DNA from 3 places in the Arthrobacter sp. Y3221087 genome. Region 1 is predicted to be linked to each of the others. Evidence: riboswitches for the same ligand, from Rfam matches in the RefSeq annotation. Region 1 holds a riboswitch; each other region holds the start of a gene.
What was found. A riboswitch is a leader RNA that binds a small molecule or an ion and turns the genes downstream of it on or off. The one in region 1 is predicted to bind thiamine pyrophosphate.

Region 1 (5,931 bases):
ATGTCTTCATGGCAGAATGCCTTTCGCGGAACTAAGGGATGGTGAGGTCAAGAAACCCAGGCGGGGCATGGGGCGCACGCCTGTTGTCGGCGGCGGCCGGTCCCTGGTTTCCTGTGTTCCAGACGGAAGGCGGGTACTCAGGTGGCCGCGGGGACGGCTGGTGGCGGACCTCGCCGGGTAGGAAGTCGCAGCGAGGCGGCTGCCGGGGAAGTTACGACGTCGGTGCGCCACCGGGTGCGGACCGTCGGCGGCAAGGCGATGAAGTCAGGGAGTCGCACGAGCGGCTCAAGCAAGGTGGCTACAAGGCGCAACGCATCCTCGCCACGAGCCAGGAGCAGCGCTGTGACCAGAGTGGCAACGGCGTGGGCAGTGAACATCAGCCATCCGCTCGCTGCGTCAGCGGAAGACATGACGATCCCCACGGAAGTGTCTGTGCCAGGAGCCGGCAGGTGTCCGGCATGCGGGAAGCGGGCAACAGCAGAGCCGAGGTGGGGTGCTGTCCGGGGCCGAGAGCGTCAAGGGACCAATGCAGCCACCCTTGGCCGGCGCCCAGCGAACAAAGAAGCCCAGGTACCGAGAACCGGTGTGAGGAAAGCATCACTATCGGAACCAAGGTCACAACGAAGAGCGCGGCCATGACCTCGGGCCGGGGCGCGTGACCGCCACCAGCGAGGTGTCCGCCCGCACCGAGAATGAAAATCAGGGATCCCACCAGACCGGCGCGGAGCAGCCGGACGGACGTTTGTGTCGTCATCTCTGCTCCTTCCCGGCATCCATGATCCCGTCATGTGTGGTCGTGGGAAACGCTGTATCAGGATGGTTTTACCTACCGTTTTGGACGGCTTGCAGTCGGTGGTGCCTGCACCCCGTTACAGGAACTCGGCTCGTCCTTCCAAGGGTGATGACGCCAGTGCATGCTCGCGGCGGGGTATGCGGCCGCCGCGGTTCGCCAGCCTTCCAGAGAGGACTGCGTGTTTAAATGCGGTGGCCATGCGCACCGGATTCTGTGCCCGGGTGACAGCTGTAGCCAGCAGGACAGCGTCACACCCCAGTTCCATTGCAAAGGCCGCGTCCGAGGCGGTTCCGATGCCAGCGTCGAGCACGACGGGCACGGAAGCGCGGGACACAATCAGCTCGATGTTGTGCGGGCTCGGGATGCCCAGGCCCGTGCCGATGGGTGAGCCAAGGGGCATAACGGTGGAGGCTCCCAGATGCTCGAGCCGTAGGGCCAGGACCGGATCATCGTTGGTGTACGCGAATACCTTGAAGCCGCGGTTGACCAATTGCTCCGTGGCATCGACCAGTTCCACGGCATCGGGCAACAGGGTGTGCTCGTCAGCTATCACCTCGAGCTTGCCCAGTCGGTTTCCAATGCTTCGCGCGCCATTTCGGCGGTGAGCACCGCATCTTTTGCCGTGAAGCAGCCTGCGGTGTTGGGCAGCACCCGGATCTTGTGGTCGAGCAGGAGTTGGAATAAGGAACCGGCCTCCGACGGCGAATAGCGCCGCATGGCGACGGTGGTCAGCTCGGTCCCAGAAGCAACGAGGGCGCTTCCGAGTCCGTCCAGGCTGGGGGCTCCGCCAATGCCCATAATGAGCCGCGAAGTTATTTCGACTCCGTCAATGATCAACGGATCGCTGTCCACGCACATTTCGGTGGTGATGGTCATCAGCTAACCTTTCAGGCCTCAGGAGAGGACGGACTCCGTGGCTGCCTTGCGCGAGGCAAAGGAGCTCAGGACCCCGGTCTTCGCCAGGCCACGGGTCGCGATCCATGACAGGGCACCGGCGATGACCGCGCCGGAAATCGCGGTGAAGATGATGTAGGCAAGCTTGTCACCGCCGGAGTACGCAATGTTCCAGCCCCACGGCGCGAAGGAATCGTTCAGGCCGCAGAACAGGCCCGCGGCAGCACCGGCCAGCAGCGACACCGGCAGGTTGAACTTCTTGTAAACGATGATCGCGAAGATGATTTCAGCGCCCAGGCCCTGGACCAAGCCTGAGAACAGCACCGAGGCGCCGTACTGCGAGCCCATCAGGAGCTCACCGGTGGCTGCCACGGTCTCGCAGAACAATGCCGCGCCGGGCTTGCGGATGATCAGCATGCCCAGCACTGCCGGGATCATCCAGCCGCCGGCGATCAGGCCGGTCAGGGGCGGGTAAACCGCGTTCATGGGCCCGGAGACCGCGGCCGCGCCCTGGGACCAGGCCCAGAAAATCACGCCGCCGGCGATGGCGATCAGGGCCGCCACCACGATGTCCACGACGCGCCAGGACTTGCTGGTGGTCTTCTTGATTGCTGCAGTGCTCATGAAAAAATCCTCCTGGGAAACAGGAGGGGAAAGCACGGCACGCGGCTACTGCCGTTACCGGACTTCGAGAACTCGACTCCCTTGCGCCGGTACTAGCCGGATCAGGTTCGAGGGTCTGCGGCTGTCCGCACTCTCAGCGCCCACCTGCGGTCCCCGGCCATGGCCAGTGCCGGATGGCGGCGCTCCCCTGTCGTTGTATGAATGGCTACAAACTGTAAGGCCTGGCACGTGTCCAGGCCTTACAGTTTCCCTGGGTCAGGGCGTGAAAATGACGAAGAATTTTCTGATGCGCTCCTGGATTTCCCAGGTGCCCTTCCAACCGATGGGGAAGATAGCTGCGGTTCCGGCCTCTACGGTAGTCGGCTCTCCGCCATCCTCGGTAACCACCATGCGGCCTTCAAGGACGTAGATCGACTCGCCGCGCTCCAGAAACTCCCATCGTGAAAGGCCTGGGTCAGCTTCCCAGACTCCGGAGAGGATCCGGGAATCATCGCTGGTAAAGGGGATAGTGATCCGCGTCGGAATCTCGTCGCCCAGCACTTCGGCCAGGGGTGGACCGAGCGGTGCTTCGTCCAGCTTCCCCTGGAAGAGGGCGGTCGGCTCGAAAGTTATGCTCATGTGAATCTTCCTTTCTGGGTTGCTCCCCCGGGACGGGAGAGTCGGTGTTGGGATCCCCGACTGGTCTAAGCAGCGGGAGAACTTTCCGGGATGGCTGGCGGCAGGGTTGACGACAACCTTGGCCCGGGGTTTTGTTGGTGGGGGTTATTCGACGATCTCGCCCGTGGTTTCGAAGGTAGCGATTTTGCCGATGCGGCGCTCATGGCGTTCGGCATTAGTAAATGGTTCTGCCAGGAATGCTTTGACCAGTTCCGTGGCCTCTTCGACGCTGTGCTGCCTGCCTCCGACGGCGACCACGTTGGCATCGTTGTGTTGGCGGGCGAGCCTGGCTGTGTCGAGGTTCCACGCGAGGGCTGCCCGGACTCCCTTGACCTTGTTTGCGGCGATTTGCTCGCCGTTGCCGGAGCCGCCCAGCACGATTCCGAGCGCGTCCATGCCTGCCGCCCGGTCGGCCACGACGGCGGCGGCGGCGTTGATGCAGAATGCGGGGTAGTCGTCCTCGGCGTCGTAGGCGGCCGGTCCGTGGTCCACCATCTCGTAGCCGCTGGCTGCGAGCGAGGTGATCAGATGGGAGCTGAGCTCCATGCCGGCGTGGTCGGTTGCGATGTGAACGCGCATTATGGGTCCTTCAAGATTGGTAACGGTGATGGGGCGGCCTGCTGCTATGCGAAGGCAAGCTGGCCGTTCGCGCGCAGCGACTCGATTGCCTCAGCAGGGGAAGGTTTGCCGTACACGGCCGAGCCCGCGACAAAGACGTTGGCGCCGGCCTCGGCGGCACGGGTGATGGTTTCTTCCGTGATGCCGCCGTCCACCTGGATGGCTACGTTCACCCCTGAACCGTCGACGGCGGCGCGAGCCCGGCGGATCTTGGGCAGCATCACGTCCAAAAAGGCCTGGCCGCCAAAGCCCGGTTCAACGGTCATGATCAGCAGCATGTCCAGTTCGGAAAGCATGTCCAGGTACGGTTCCACCGGCGTGGCAGGGCGCAGGGCCATGCCGGCCTTCGAGCCCCGGGCGCGAAGCTCACGGGCAAGCTTGATCGGTGCAACCGATGCTTCAACATGGAAGGTGACCGAGGCAATCCCGGCGTCAGCGAACTGGGGGGCCCAGGTGTCAGCATTGGAAATCATCAGATGGGCATCCAGCGGCACAGGACTGACCTTCTGGATCCTTTCCACGACAGGCAGGCCGATGGTCAGGTTCGGGACGAAGTGGTTGTCCATAACGTCCACGTGGACAGCATCGGCATTGCTGATGCGGGCAAGCTCTGCTTCGAGGTTGACGAAGTCGGCCGACAGGATGCTGGGATTGATACAGCAATTTAGGGGTGGCTTGGACATGGTGTCCGCCTTTCTGATCTGCGGCCACTGCGCGGGACCCCTATGGGTCCCGCGCAGGGCGCACTCAATGGTTCAGGATGCCTTCCGGGCGCTGGAGAGCGCGCCCTCAACATCGGCCAGCAGTTCCTTCCAGCTGGCCACGAACTTGTCCAGACCTTCGGATTCCAGGAGAGTGACGACGTCGTTGTAGGAGACGCCGAGGCGCTCGATGGCGGTGAGCACACCTTGTGCTTCCTCGTATGTGCCGGTGATCGTGTCGCCGGTGATCACGCCGTGGTCGAAAGTGGCGTCCAGCGTTTTCTCGGGCATGGTGTTTACCACGTCGACGGCGGCGAGTTCGGTGACGTAGAGGGTGTCCGAGTAAGCGGGGTCCTTCACACCGGTGGAGGCCCATAGCGGCCGCTGCCGGCGGGCGCCGGCTTGAGCCAGGACTGCCCAGCGTTCAGTGGCAAACAGCTCCTCGTAGACCTGGTAAGCCAAGCGGGCGTTGGCGACGCCTGCCTTGCCCTTGAGCGCCCTGGCTTCGTCGGTGCCGATGGCGTCGAGGCGCTTGTCGATCTCGGTATCCACACGCGAAACGAAGAAGGACGCCACCGAATGGATCTTCGAGAGGTCGTGGCCGTTCTCCTTGGCCTGTTTCAGGCCGGCCTGGAAGGCGTTGATGACGGCACGGTAGCGCTCCAGCGAGAAGATCAGGGTCACATTGACGCTGATACCCTCGGCCAGAACGGAAGTGATGGCCTCAAGGCCCTCAAGGGTGGCCGGGATCTTGATCAGGACGTTGTCTTTGTCGACCTTCTTGAACAGTTCTTTGGCCTCGGCGATGGTGCCGGCGGTGTCCCAGGCGAGGCGTGGGTCCACCTCGATGGACACGCGGCCGTCAACGCCGTTCGTCGCGGCGGCGATAGGGGCGAAGAGGTCACAGGCGTCCGCGACATCGGTGGTGGTGATCTCGAAGATCGTCTCCTCCACGCTGCTGCCCCGCGCGGCAAGCCCGGCGATGGCGGCGTCGTAGTCGGTGCCCGAAGTTATCGCGGCCTGGAAGATGGACGGGTTGGTGGTCACGCCAACCACGTTCTTCTCTTCGATGAGCTTCTGCAGCCCGCCGCTGGAGAGCCGGCCTCGGGAAAGATCGTCCAGCCAGATCGATACTCCGGCGTCGGAGAGCTGTTGGGTGGGAGTAGTCATTGTCTTTTCTCCTGAAATCGGTTGTTAGGCCTGCAGGCCTGCGAGGGAGACCTTAGCGGCGGCTGTGACTGCTTCCGCCGTGATGCCGAACTCCTGGAAGAGACGCTTGTAGTCAGCGGAGGCGCCGTAGTGCTCGAGGCTGATGGAACGGCCGGCATCACCGACGAATTCCTTCCAGCCCAGGGCCAGTCCTGCTTCAACGGAGACACGCGCCCTGACCGCGGACGGGAGGACCGACTCACGGTAGGCAGCGTCCTGCTTGTTGAACCACTCAACGCACGGCATGGAGATGACACGGGTGGCGATGCCTTCGGCCTGGAGTGCTTCGCGGGCCTGGACTGCCAGCTGCACTTCGGAGCCGGTGGCGATCAGGAGCACCTGGGCCGGGACGGTGGCACCGCCATTGGATGCCTCGGCCAGGACATAGCCGCCCTTGCCCACACCTGCCGGGGAAGCGAACGTGTCACCCTCGGC
Region 2 (5,931 bases), 1.6 Mb from region 1:
TACCTTGGCCAGGTCAGCAGCGGCAGAGGTGACCTTGTCACCGTCAACCAGGAGCAGTGCGGGCAGCTGAATGGTGCTGCCAGCCCCACCGGCGACGCGGTTCAGGGTAACGAAGTCTCCGACGGAAACCTTCTCTTGGCGGCCGCCTGCGCGGACAATCGCGTACACCACTTGGGAACTCACTTCTCTCGACGTTTCTAACTAAATTTGCGTGCGGAACCGGCTCTAACAGGCTGGCTTCTCGCTGTGCCTCAACGCCGTGGGGTCATAACCCAAGTGTTGGCGTAAGCACCGAAGAACTAGACTACGCTAATTTTGTCTTCGGCCGCAAATGAGGCTGGCTCCTGCGCGCCGGCTGTGATAGGAACCACAGGCCGGCCGGACGGCGGGGCCGCGCACCAACCATGGTACCGGCGGGACGGGCGCCACAGGCTCAGGCGTGCAGCCGCGGCGCGTCGAAAAAGTCCACTTCCAGGCGGCAGGACTGCTTGAAGGCCGTGACCATGGCTGCCCGCTCGGCGTCCGAGCCGCTCCGCCCGGCCGCATCCACAATGGCAATGGCCTTCCGGGTCGCTTCGGCGAAGTCCTCGTCAGCGTACGTCCGGAGCCACTCCGCGTAGGGGTGGCCTGCCGGTTCGCCCGCGGCGAGGAACTGGGCGTGGAGGGTCCTGCCCACCTCTGCATACAGCCAGAAGCACGGCAGGACAGCCGCGGCAAGCACCGCATAACTGCCCGACGCCGAGGCCGCCATGAGGTGGTCGACGTAGGACTTTGTTACGGAGCCAAGTTCGGCCTGGACGGGACGCGAGCTGAGCCAGGACCGGTGCAGCTCGGACTCAACCTCCAGGCACTGCTGCGCGGATCCGGCCCAGAACAGCTGCTCCGCCTCCGTGGGGGCCAGGGCGCTTGCCCGTGCCAGCACGCGGGAGTAGCCGTTCAGGTAGATGGCATCCTGGGCCAGGTAATAGGCAAACTCCTTTTCCGGCAGGCTGCCCGAGACCAGGCCGCGGATGAAGTCCAGGCTGTAGATGGCGTCCAGGTCCGCTTCAGCTTCAGTCCGGAGCAGGGCTTCGAATGACCCCGGCTGCGGAACGGCCCGCAGGTGGTGGAAGTGGTGCACGGGCCCGTTGCCGGCCCCTACCTCAAGCCGGGCGGAGTCCGCGAGCGCCCCCGCCAGCCAGGGCTTCACTTCCCGCAGCGACGCCTCCCAGTCCCCCCGCCGCGCCTGCACCGTGGCCATTGCAGAGGACAGCGAGCACCCCGTTCCGTGGCTGTTCCTGGTGGCCACCCGCTCCCCCGGTACCTCGATGACCTCCGCCCGCAGCAGGCCGGTGGTGTTCACCAGTGCGTCCGGGCATTGCGCATCTGGCAGGTGGCCGCCCTTCACCAGCACGGTTGCTCCGGTGGCATCGGCCAGCTTCCGCCCTTGCTCCAGGGCCCCGGCCCAGGAATCCCGGGGTTCTTCGCCCACGAGCATGGCAAGTTCGGCCAGGTTCGGGGTGATGAGGTGGGCCAGCGGCAGCAGATCGCGGAGCGCCGCCTCGGCGGATTCCTGAAGCAACCGGTCACCGCTGGTGGCCACCATTACCGGGTCGAGGACCACGACGGCGGGACGCACCTTCTCCAGCCAGGTCCGGACTGTGGCGATTACTCCGGCGTCGCCCAGCATGCCGATTTTGACGGCATCGATGCTGATGTCGTCACTGATGGCATCCAGCTGGCAGGCGAGGAATGACGCGGGCGGCAGGTGGACGGCAGCCACGCCGCGGGTGTTCTGCGCGGTGAGGGCGGCGATGGCAGCCATGCCGTAGCCGCCGTGCGCCGCAATGCTTTTCAGGTCCGCCTGGATGCCGGCGCCGCCGGACGGGTCCGAACCGGCAATGGACAGGACGCGCGGCACGTCCCGGCGCAGCGCTGGCTGGCCGGGCGCGGCCTGGACGGTTGCATCCGGGACGGCGCCGGGCTGGGAAGTTTCCGCGGGCATAAAGAGGGTCGAAGACAAAGGACATCCCTTCGCCGGTACTAGCCGGACAGGTTCAACGGGTCTGGATCTCAGCCGGCCCTTCGCGCGGCACCCCGTGTCGGTTACCCAGCCTAGCCGCTGACCTGGGAGCCGGGAAAAGTGACAGCCACCGCACGCAGGAAGTCCCCGCCTTATGGGCCGTTCCCCCCGGAATACGGAGGGGAACGGCCCATAAGGCGGGGACTTCCCGGGTCACACAGTGGCCCTGCCTGGGCTTAGAGCTCAGAGGCAGGAACCCCGACGCCCAGGATGATGGGCGCCTCGGCGGGCTTGGGCGCGCCTTCCTTGCGTTCCTGTGAGGCCGATCCGGTTTCCGGGGCCTTGGCAGCATGGCTGTGTCCGGCGCTGGGTGCCGGAACGTTCTCGTGCTGCTGCACGCTGGTTTCGTTGGCTGCACCCTGGGCGCGGCTGGCGCTGCGGTTGCGCCGCGGCCGGCGCTGGCGGGACTGGTCCACCGTGTGGTCAGACCAGTCCTTCTCCGCTTCTGCAGGAACCGGCTGCTCCGCCTCGCCAGGGCTGGCCTCGGGTTGCCTGGCTTCCGGTTCTTCCGCGGGGGTTTCGGCGGCAGGCGCCGTTTCGCCCAGGTGGGCGAAGGCTTCCGCGAGCCTGTCCAGGGTGAGGGCAGGGCGGGGCGGCTGCTCTTCCGCGTGCTCCACGAAGGGCAGGGCAACCTTCTCGCCGCCGAAGGTCAGGACAGCCGCAGGCCGTGGCGGGGTACCGGCGTCGTGCTTCTCTTCCACGGCAGGCGCCGCGGGCTGGGCCGACTGGGCCTGCCTCGCCGCCGCGACCTCGTCGTCATGCAGGTGCGCCGCATGCGCAGCCGCCGCGATGTTGGCAAGGGCCAGCCTGGTGGCTTCAGCCTTGGCGTGGCGCTCGGCGTCGGCCGGGTCCGGGTGGACGGTGTGGACATGCACAGCGGGCGCCGGCGCAACATCGGGCTGCTGGCCGCCGCGTCCGCGCCGCCGCTTGCGGTCCGGGCGTCCCCCGGGCTGGCTGCTGTCGGTCCGCTGGCCCTCGTTCCGGTGGCTTTCGGCACGGGCGTCAGGCCGGCTGTCGGTGCGCTGCACGTGGTGCTCGGCAGCAACGATGTTGGCGCGGCGGTGCTCCACGGGGTCGTCGTGGGTGACGACGCCGCGTCCGGCGCAGGCCTCGCACTGCTCGCCAAAGACCTCCAGGAGCCCGGTGCCCATGCGCTTCCGGGTCATCTGGACCAGGCCCAGGGACGTGACTTCGGCAACCTGGTGCTTGGTGCGGTCGCGGCCCAGGCATTCCACCAGGCGGCGCAAGACCAGGTCCCGGTTCGATTCCAGGACCATGTCGATGAAGTCGATGACGATGATGCCGCCGATGTCCCGGAGGCGGAGCTGGCGCACCACTTCCTCGGCTGCTTCGAGGTTGTTCTTGGTGACGGTTTCCTCAAGGTTGCCGCCGCTGCCCGTGAACTTGCCCGTATTGACGTCCACCACGGTCATGGCTTCGGTGCGGTCGATCACCAGGGAACCGCCGGACGGCAGGAAGACCTTCCGTTCCAGGGCCTTGTGGATTTGCTCGTCGATTCGCCAGGCGGCGAAGATGTCCTGGTCCTTGATCCACTTCTCAAGGCGGCCCACCAGGTCCGGGGCAACGTAGGTGACGTAGGCCTCGATGGTGTCCCAAGCCTCTTCACCGGACACAATCAGCTTGGAGAAGTCCTCGTTGAAGACGTCGCGCACAACCTTGATGGTGAGGTCCGGTTCGCCGTACAGCAGTTCGGGAGCCAGGACCTTGGTAGAGGTGGACTGGCTTTCGATGCCTTCCCACTGGGCGCGGAGCCGGTTGATGTCGTGCGTCAGCTCTTCCTCGGACGCCCCTTCGGCCGCGGTGCGCACAATGACGCCGGCCTGCTCCGGGAGGCGGTCCTTGAGGATGCGCTTAAGCCGGTTGCGTTCGACGTCGGGCAGCTTGCGTGAGATGCCAGTCATGGACCCGCCGGGAACGTACACAAGGTAACGGCCGGGCAGCGAGATCTGGCTGGTCAGGCGTGCGCCCTTGTGGCCGACCGGGTCCTTGGTGACCTGGACCAGGACGGTGTCGCCTGACTTAAGGGCGTTTTCGATGCGGCGCTGCTTGCCTTCGAGGTTGACGGCCTCCCAGTTGACCTCGCCGGCATACAGGACGGCGTTGCGACCGCGCCCGATGTCAACGAATGCTGCCTCCATGGAGGGCAGCACGTTCTGGACCTTGCCCAGGTAGACGTTGCCGATCAGCGAGTCCTGCTGGGTCTTGGAGACGAAGTGCTCGGCGAGGACACCGTCCTCGAGGACCGCGATCTGGATTCTGTCGTCGCGCTGGCGGACGATCATCTGGCGGTCCACGGATTCCCTGCGCGCCAGGAACTCGGCCTCGGTGATCACCGTGCGGCGGCGGCCGGTATCGCGGGACTCACGCCGGCGCTGCTTCTTCGCTTCCAGCCGGGTGGAACCCTTGACGCTGGTCACGCGGTTACTGGCGGCCTGCTCGGTCACCGCGCGCGGGGCGCGGACACGGGTGACGGTGTTGGGGGGATCGTCATCCCCGCCGCCGGTCAGTTCGAGGTCCTGGTCACCGCGGCGCCGCCGGCGCCGCCGGCGGGATGTGACGCCCTCTTCCAGGAGCGCGGACGCTTCGTCGCCCTCCGCTTCGGCGTCGTCGCCGGCTTCGCCGTCAGTGGCAGCCTCCGCGTCACGATCTTCGAGGCGGCTGCGGCTGCGGCGGCCTCGGCTGCGGCGCCTGCGGCGGCCGGCGGAATCGTCGGCGTCTCCGTCCTCGGCGTCGTCCTCTTCCACATCCTCCGGGACGGCCGGAGCCGGGCGCACCACAGTGCTCAGGTCCGGGGCCTGGAACAGTACGGAAGTGGGGGAAGCCGGTTCCAGGAACAGAGAGGCAAAGGGGCTGGCAGCTTCCTTCGCAGGCTCCTCCGTTTCGGCGGGTTCCCCTGCAGCGGCGTGTTGCGGCGCATCGCCTGCAGCGGCCGCGTCCGACGGCGCCTGGCCGGCGTCCTGGGCTGCGGGTGCCTCTTCCGGCGCTGCCTCAGGTGATTGCTCCTCGGCAGACGCTGCGGCGGAGGCACCGGTTTCTACCGCCTCGCCGGCAGTTGCCGGCTCCCGTTGCGCCGGAGCAGCTTCCGCCGGGGCAGCTTCCGCAGCGGGCGCTGCTGCAGCTTCGGCTGCCGGGGCAGCGGCCTTCCGGGTGGCAACCCGACGGCGGCGGACGGGTTTCTCTGCTGCTTCCGCTTCCGAAGCAGCAGGCGCGCCCTCCACCGTGTCAGTCCCAGCAGCTGCAGTCTCTGCGGCTGCAGTCTCTGCGGCATCCCCGGCGAAGGCCGGGAGGGGCTCCGCCGCGTCAACCTTTTTACGGGCGCGGGTGCGGCGGGCCGGCGCCTTGGTTTCCTCGGCCGCAGCCTCAACGTTCTCCGCGGTGGCGGCGTCGGCCGGAACGGTGCCTTCGCCGGCGGTACCGGCGTCGTCGGTTTTCGGCGCCGCCTTGCGGCGGGTCCGCTTGGGTGCGACGGGGGCCTCCGTGGCCGCCGCATCGCCGTTAACGGCCAGGTCTTGCTCGTTTTCCATATGCAGCTACACTCCTGCCCCTGACGTACCGCCACATCCGGCACCCACTGGGGCACATATTGTCAAAACCCGCAGGCGTTGACAGAAGTCAAGTGGATACTCCCAGGTTCGCACCGGCATTGGGGTGCGGCAGCCCGTGGGAGCCGGGGGATGTCCTGAAACCCGTTGTTCTACATGCCACAACCAGGTGCCGTCCAATGGAGTCGCGGGAGTGCCGTCAGCCTTCGAAGCCTGCCCTGCTCATCATTGGCGGTCTTGAGAACAGTCCACCGGACCGGAGTCCGAATGTGGATCGGCTTCCAGCCAGGTTCATTCTCTCACATC
Region 3 (5,931 bases), 1.2 Mb from region 1:
TCGCCAGTCGGGCAGCCCTGCGAGGGCCTGGTGGATCTGTTCCTGGGGAAGGGCATCTTTGCCGGCCACTGCTGCTCCTTGCTTGAGGGGCATCAGCCGGCACGGTCCCGGCCTAGAGGAACTCGGCCCGGCCTTCCATTGCCGACGATGCCAGCGCGTGTTCGCGGCGGGGAATGCGGCCCGCCGCTTTCGCCAGCCTACCGGCGATGACGGCGTGTTTGAATGCCTCCCCCATCAGGGCCGGATTCTGCGCCCGCGTGACCGCCGTAGCCAGCAGCACGGCGTCGCAACCGAGCTCCATGGCCAGGGCGGCGTCGGAGGCCGTACCGATCCCGGCGTCCAAGACCACCGGGACGGAGGCGCGGGAGACGATCAGCTCGATGTTGTGCGGGTTCAGGATTCCCAGTCCCGTGCCGATGGGCGCTCCCAGCGGCATCACGGCGGTGGCGCCGAGGTTCTCCAGCCGCAGCGCCAGGACCGGGTCATCATTGGTGTACGCAAACACCTTGAAGCCGCGGTCCACCAGCTGTTCGGTGGCCTCCACCAGCTCGACGGCGTCGGGAAGGAGGGTGTGCTCGTCGGCAATGACCTCGAGCTTCACCCAATCCGTTTCCAGCGCCTCGCGGGCGAGTTCGGCAGTGAGGACGGCGTCCCGGGCGGTGAAGCAGCCGGCGGTGTTCGGCAGTACCCGGATGCCGTGGTCCACCAGGAGCTGGAACAGCGAGCCCGTCTCCGCGGTGGAGTAGCGCCGCATTGCCACGGTGGTCAGGGACGTGCCGGAGGCCAGGAGTGCTGCGCCAAGCCCGTCGAGGCTCGGGGCGCCCCCGGTCCCCATGATGAGCCGGGACGCCAGGGGCACCCCGTCAATAACCAGGGCATCGTCCAGGTTGGGCACAACCGTGGTGGTCAGGGTATCGGATTCGGTCATGGTGTCAGCCTCCCTGCACTGCCGTGACAAGCTCGACGTCGTCACCGTCGGCGAGCGCCGTGGCGAACCATTGGCTCCGGGGAACCACCTGCGCGTTGTGCGCCACGGCGACACCCAGCCTGTTCCCGTCCTTGGCCTGGCCGTCAGCCCCCACGGTACGGCCGGTGACCTCGCTGATGAGGGTGGTGATGGAGGCCCCCTCAGCCACCGTATGGTGGTTTCCGTTCAGGGTGATGTTCATGCTGTCTCCTTGATGTTGACGCTTGCAGCGGAGGTTTGGCGGCCGGAGAAGCGGCCAGGGTTGAACGTTTCCCAGCGGGGGTCCGCGGTGCCGTCCATCAGGTCCCGGCAGATGGCGCCGGCTGCGGGTGACAGGAGGACGCCGTGCCGGAAGAATCCGGTGGCCATGATCAGGCCGGCGATGTGCCCGCCCGGGTTGGAGCCCGGAGCGGCGGGCACCCTGCCCAGCAGCGGGGCGTTGTCCGGGGTCGCCGGCCGGGCCCGCGCCGTACATTCAAGCAATTCCAGCTCGGCCACGGCCGGGACCAGGACCTGCGCGTCCCGGAGTAGCTGATAGACGCCGCCTGCGGACACCGTTCCGGCAGCGGACCGGAGGGCTTGCGGGGGTACGGCACCGGCCCCGGCGAGGGCATCCTCACGCTGGGTGGCTCCGATCACCACCGTTCCGTCCTCCCGGGGGACGATGTACACCGGCACGCCGCGGACCAGGCCGCGGACGGTGGCCGTCACCAGCGGCCGGAGGTGCTGCGGTACGGCGAGGCGGAGGATGTCCCCGTAGACCGGCCGCAGCGGCAGGAGCAGGCCCGCGGGCAAGTCCATCAGCGCAGCGGCATCCAGTCCATTGGCCACCACGGTTTCTCCGGCCAGCACTGTGCCGCCGCCGGCGAGCCGGGCTCCCGCAACAGTGTCATCCGCCCACAGCAGGCCCAAGGCCCTGTCCGGCACCGCGTAGCCTTCCACTGCGCCCGCAACTGCGGGGCCGCGGCCGGCGGCTTCCCCGGCGAGGGCGTTGCGAAGGCAGGACACCAGGAGCCGGGGATCCACCTGGTGGTCCGCGGGGGTGTCGAGGGCACACGCGATGGCGGGGCTGAGCAAAGGTTCCCGCCGCCGCGCCTCGCGGACGGTCAACGGCTCAACAGCCAGGCCATTGGCCTGCTGGACCGCGCGCAGGTCCATCAAAGCCCGGCGGTCGGCGGCGTCGGCACCTACGGCGAGGGTGGGCGTCGTCAGGTACCCGGTTTTCTCCCCGGATGCACAGGACAGGTCCGCGATGAAGCCGGGCCACCGGGCGGAAGAGGCCAGCATCAGGTCCAGGAGATCCTCTTCCTGGTAGTGCAGCTCGCTCACCGGTGCGAGCATCCCGGCTGCCGCCCAGCTGGCGCCGGAGCCGGGGGCGTCGTCGATCAGCGCGACGCTGCGGCCTGAGCGCTGTGCTTCCCAGGCGATTGCGTGGCCCACCACTCCGCCGCCGATGACTGCGACGTCGGCCCTGATGGTGCCGTTGGGGGGCTGCGGGGGTGCTGTGTTGGGGGTGCCCATGTGTCTCCTTCCCTACGCCGGAATTACCCGGATCAGGTCAAGCGGTCGGCTCTGACGCCCTCTCAGCCCGGCGCTTTATGACAGCTGCCGCAGGCTCCCGCAGTACGAGGCAAGTGTAGAGGAACTAGGCTTGCAGCCATGAATGTGTCCCACTCCGCTGCCGCTGCCGGCGCCTCCGCAACCGATGCCTTCACCACCGCCGAGGGAACCGCAGGGCTCAAGTCTGCCCGCCTCTATCTGTGTACTGACGCCCGCGCTGACCGCGGTGACTTCAGGGATTTCGTGGATGCCGCCTTCGCCGGCGGAGTGGACATTATCCAGCTCCGCGACAAGACCATCGAGGCTGCCGAGGAGCTGGAACTGCTGGCCGTCCTCAGGGAGGCTGCGCAGCGCCATGGCCGGCTGTGGGCAGTGAATGACCGCGCCGACGTCGCGGTGTTGTCCGGCGCGCCGGTGTTCCACATCGGGCAAAAGGACCTCCCCCTGCCCGCGGCACGCACCCTGCTGAACGGCAACGCCGCCATTGGACTCTCCAGCCACACCCCGGAACAGGTGGATGCCGCACTCGTTGCCGCCGCAGGGCCTGCCGGGTTGGACTATTTCTGCGTCGGGCCGGTCTGGGCCACCCCCACCAAACCGGGCCGGGCCGCCGTGGGACCGGAGCTGGTGAAATACGCTGCAGCAGCCGCGGCCAAAACCGGCAACGAGGTGCCGTGGTTCGCCATCGGCGGCATCGACCACTCCAATATCAGCGAGGTGGTGGAAGCGGGGGCCCGGAGGATTGTGGTGGTGCGGGCCATCACCGAAGCGGCGGATCCCGCCGCGGCGGCGGCCTCACTCCTGGCCGTTTTGGACGCTGCCGCGTCCTGACCTGCCGGCGGGCAACACGGCCCTGCCTTCTATCCCGCCAATGGCCTGCATATTCGGCGGTCTTCGGGCTAGGCTGATTTTCGTGTCACACCATCGGCTGGCTCCCAACGTCCATGAGCACAACAACGCGCTGGAAGAGGCCCTGGGCGCGCTGCGGACCGAGCTGGAGCTGCCCGGGCCATACCCGGAGCACGCGGTCCGGGACGCCGAAGCGGCCGTGGCCGCGCTGGAGCTTCCGTCCCACGACCTGACCGGGGTCGAATTCATCACCATCGATCCGGCCTCGTCCACGGACCTGGACCAGGCGCTCTTCATAGAGGCCGACGGCGGCGGCTACCACGTGCTGTACGCCATCGCCGACGTTCCGGCCTTCGTGAAGCCGGGCGGACCGCTGGACCAGGAAACGCGGCGCCGCGGGCAGACCTTCTACGCCCCCGACGGCCGAATTCCGCTGCATCCGGAGGTCATCAGCGAAGGGGCGGGGAGCCTGCTGCCTGGCCAGGAGTGTCCGGCCTTCGTCTGGGACTTCCGCCTGGACGGCAATGCCGAAGTCACCTCTGCCACAGTCAGACGGGCACGGATGCGCAGCCGCGCCAAGCTGAGCTACAAGGGCGCGCAGGCCCAACTGGACGCCGGCACCGCATCCCCGGTCCTGCAGCTGCTGAAAGAGGTTGGCCTCAAGCGCGTGGAGCTGGAACGCGCCCGTGACGGCGCCAGCCTGAACATGCCGGAGCAGGAGATCGTCCAGCTCCCCGACGGCGGTTACCGCATCGCCGCCGCGCCGCAGCTGCCCGTGGAGGACTGGAACGCCCAGATTTCGCTCATGACGGGCATGGCTGCCGCGCAGCTCATGCTGGACGGCAAGGTGGGCATCCTGCGGACCATGCCCGCGCCGGACGAACGCTCCCTGAACCACTTCAAACTCCAGACGGAGGTGCTGGGGAAACCGTGGGACGGCGAGGTCGGCTACGGCGAGTACCTGCGCAGCCTGGACCCCACCGAACCGCGGCAGCTGGCAATCATGCACTCGGCGGGGATGCTGTTCCGCGGAGCCTCATACACCGCTTTTGACGGCATCGTACCGGAGGCTGCTGTGCAGGCCGCCATCGGTGCGGCCTACGCGCACACCACCGCTCCCCTGCGCCGGCTGGTGGACCGCTTTGTGCTGGTGATCTGCGAGGCTCTCAGTAACGGCGGCAACGTTCCTGGCTGGGCGCGGCAGGCCCTGCCGTCGCTTCCCGAGATCATGGCCGGCTCGGACCAGCTGGCGTCCCGGATGGAGCGGATGGCGCTGGATACCGTGGAGGCCGCGCTGCTGGTCAACCATGTCGGCCAGGAGTTTGATGCCATCGTCATCTCCGGCTCGAAGCCCCAAAAGGACAACGGCAACGGCGGCAGCCCCCGCAATGGGAATGGGAAGAACGGAAACGGGAAGAACGGTAACGGCAACGGCGGTTCCGGCATCATCCAGATCGCCGAACCTGCTGTAACAGCCCGCTGCGCCGGCGACCTGGAGTCCGGCACCAAGGTCCGCGTCCGCCTGCTTTCCTCCGATATTGCCACCCGCGAGGTCCACTTCGAACTGGTCGGCTGACGCCCGTTGCGGGCCGGCTTCCCGCCCCGAAGGGTGCAAAAGCCGGGATTGCGGCCCTGTACGGCTAGACTGGAGAAGTAGAAATGGATGCCCGGTCGTTGATTTCCTTGATTTGAAACCAACAAGCCCGCCCCTACGCGATCTTGAGATTTGCCCGCTGGTCACCAGTGCCAGCATTAGATAGCCCGCGATCGGCTTCCACTGGAAATGCTTGTGCGCCCGAGCGTGCTCCGGACCGGCCTTGCGGCCGGCCCGTCGAGCAGGCAGCGCCAATGCCCAAATGAATAAGGAAACTCCCTGTGAGTGAATTGCATACCCACCAGCTTCTGACGGACGAGACCGGCACCGAGGTGATTGAGCCGGAAGAGACCATCATCTCGGACGAGAAGCCGCACGAAATCGCGGAGAAGTCCTTCTCCGACTACAACGTCCGTGAGGACATCGTCGAATCGCTGGCCGACGCCGGGATCACCCACCCCTTCCCCATCCAGGCCATGACCCTGCCGGTGGCACTGTCCGGGCACGACATCATTGGCCAAGCCAAGACCGGCACCGGCAAGACCCTCGGTTTCGGCATCCCCGCCCTGCAGCGCGTCATCGGCCAGGACGACCCCGGCTACGCCAAGCTGGCGGTCCCGGGTGCACCGCAGGCACTGGTGATTGTCCCCACCCGCGAACTGGCAGTCCAGGTGGCCAACGACCTGCAGACCGCATCCCGCAAGCGCAACGCCCGCATCGCCACTATCTACGGCGGCCGTGCCTACGAGCCGCAGGTGGAAGCGCTGAAGCAGGGCGTGGAGGTTGTGGTGGGCACCCCCGGGCGCCTGATCGACCTGTACAAGCAGAAGCACCTGAGCTTGAAGAACGTCAAGATCGTGGTCCTGGACGAGGCCGACGAGATGCTGGACCTCGGGTTCCTGCCCGATGTCGAGACCCTCATCGCCGCCACCCCGGCCGTCCGGCAGACGCTGCTGTTCTC

Region 2: linked by a shared signal. The riboswitch ahead of thiD (bifunctional hydroxymethylpyrimidine kinase/phosphomethylpyrimidine kinase) and the one ahead of AC5RUO_RS00055 (ECF transporter S component) in region 1 are both predicted to bind thiamine pyrophosphate.
Region 3: linked by a shared signal. The riboswitch ahead of thiO (glycine oxidase ThiO) and the one ahead of AC5RUO_RS00055 (ECF transporter S component) in region 1 are both predicted to bind thiamine pyrophosphate.

What each region holds. Positions count from the first base shown of each region.
Region 1 is NZ_JBNHFE010000001.1:7,736-13,666, reverse strand. Features, by position in the region: gene AC5RUO_RS00070 (YcnI family copper-binding membrane protein) at 1-10, opposite strand, end outside; gene AC5RUO_RS00065 (hypothetical protein) at 138-410, opposite strand; partial or broken gene AC5RUO_RS00060 (thiazole synthase) at 870-1,669, opposite strand; gene AC5RUO_RS00055 (ECF transporter S component) at 1,688-2,311, opposite strand; TPP riboswitch at 2,372-2,510, opposite strand; gene AC5RUO_RS00050 (cupin domain-containing protein) at 2,567-2,929, opposite strand; gene AC5RUO_RS00045 (ribose-5-phosphate isomerase) at 3,074-3,547, opposite strand; gene rpe (ribulose-phosphate 3-epimerase) at 3,592-4,269, opposite strand; gene tal (transaldolase) at 4,342-5,457, opposite strand; gene tkt (transketolase) at 5,482-5,931, opposite strand, start outside.
Region 2 is NZ_JBNHFE010000001.1:1,610,156-1,616,086, reverse strand. Features, by position in the region: gene rplU (50S ribosomal protein L21) at 1-171, opposite strand, end outside; gene thiD (bifunctional hydroxymethylpyrimidine kinase/phosphomethylpyrimidine kinase) at 434-1,984, opposite strand; TPP riboswitch at 1,992-2,089, opposite strand; gene AC5RUO_RS07655 (Rne/Rng family ribonuclease) at 2,239-5,607, opposite strand.
Region 3 is NZ_JBNHFE010000001.1:1,166,111-1,172,041, reverse strand. Features, by position in the region: gene AC5RUO_RS05610 (4a-hydroxytetrahydrobiopterin dehydratase) at 1-69, opposite strand, end outside; gene AC5RUO_RS05605 (thiazole synthase) at 113-928, opposite strand; gene thiS (sulfur carrier protein ThiS) at 933-1,169, opposite strand; gene thiO (glycine oxidase ThiO) at 1,166-2,488, opposite strand; TPP riboswitch at 2,481-2,599, opposite strand; gene thiE (thiamine phosphate synthase) at 2,627-3,358, shown strand; gene AC5RUO_RS05585 (RNB domain-containing ribonuclease) at 3,441-4,952, shown strand; gene AC5RUO_RS05580 (DEAD/DEAH box helicase) at 5,252-5,931, shown strand, end outside.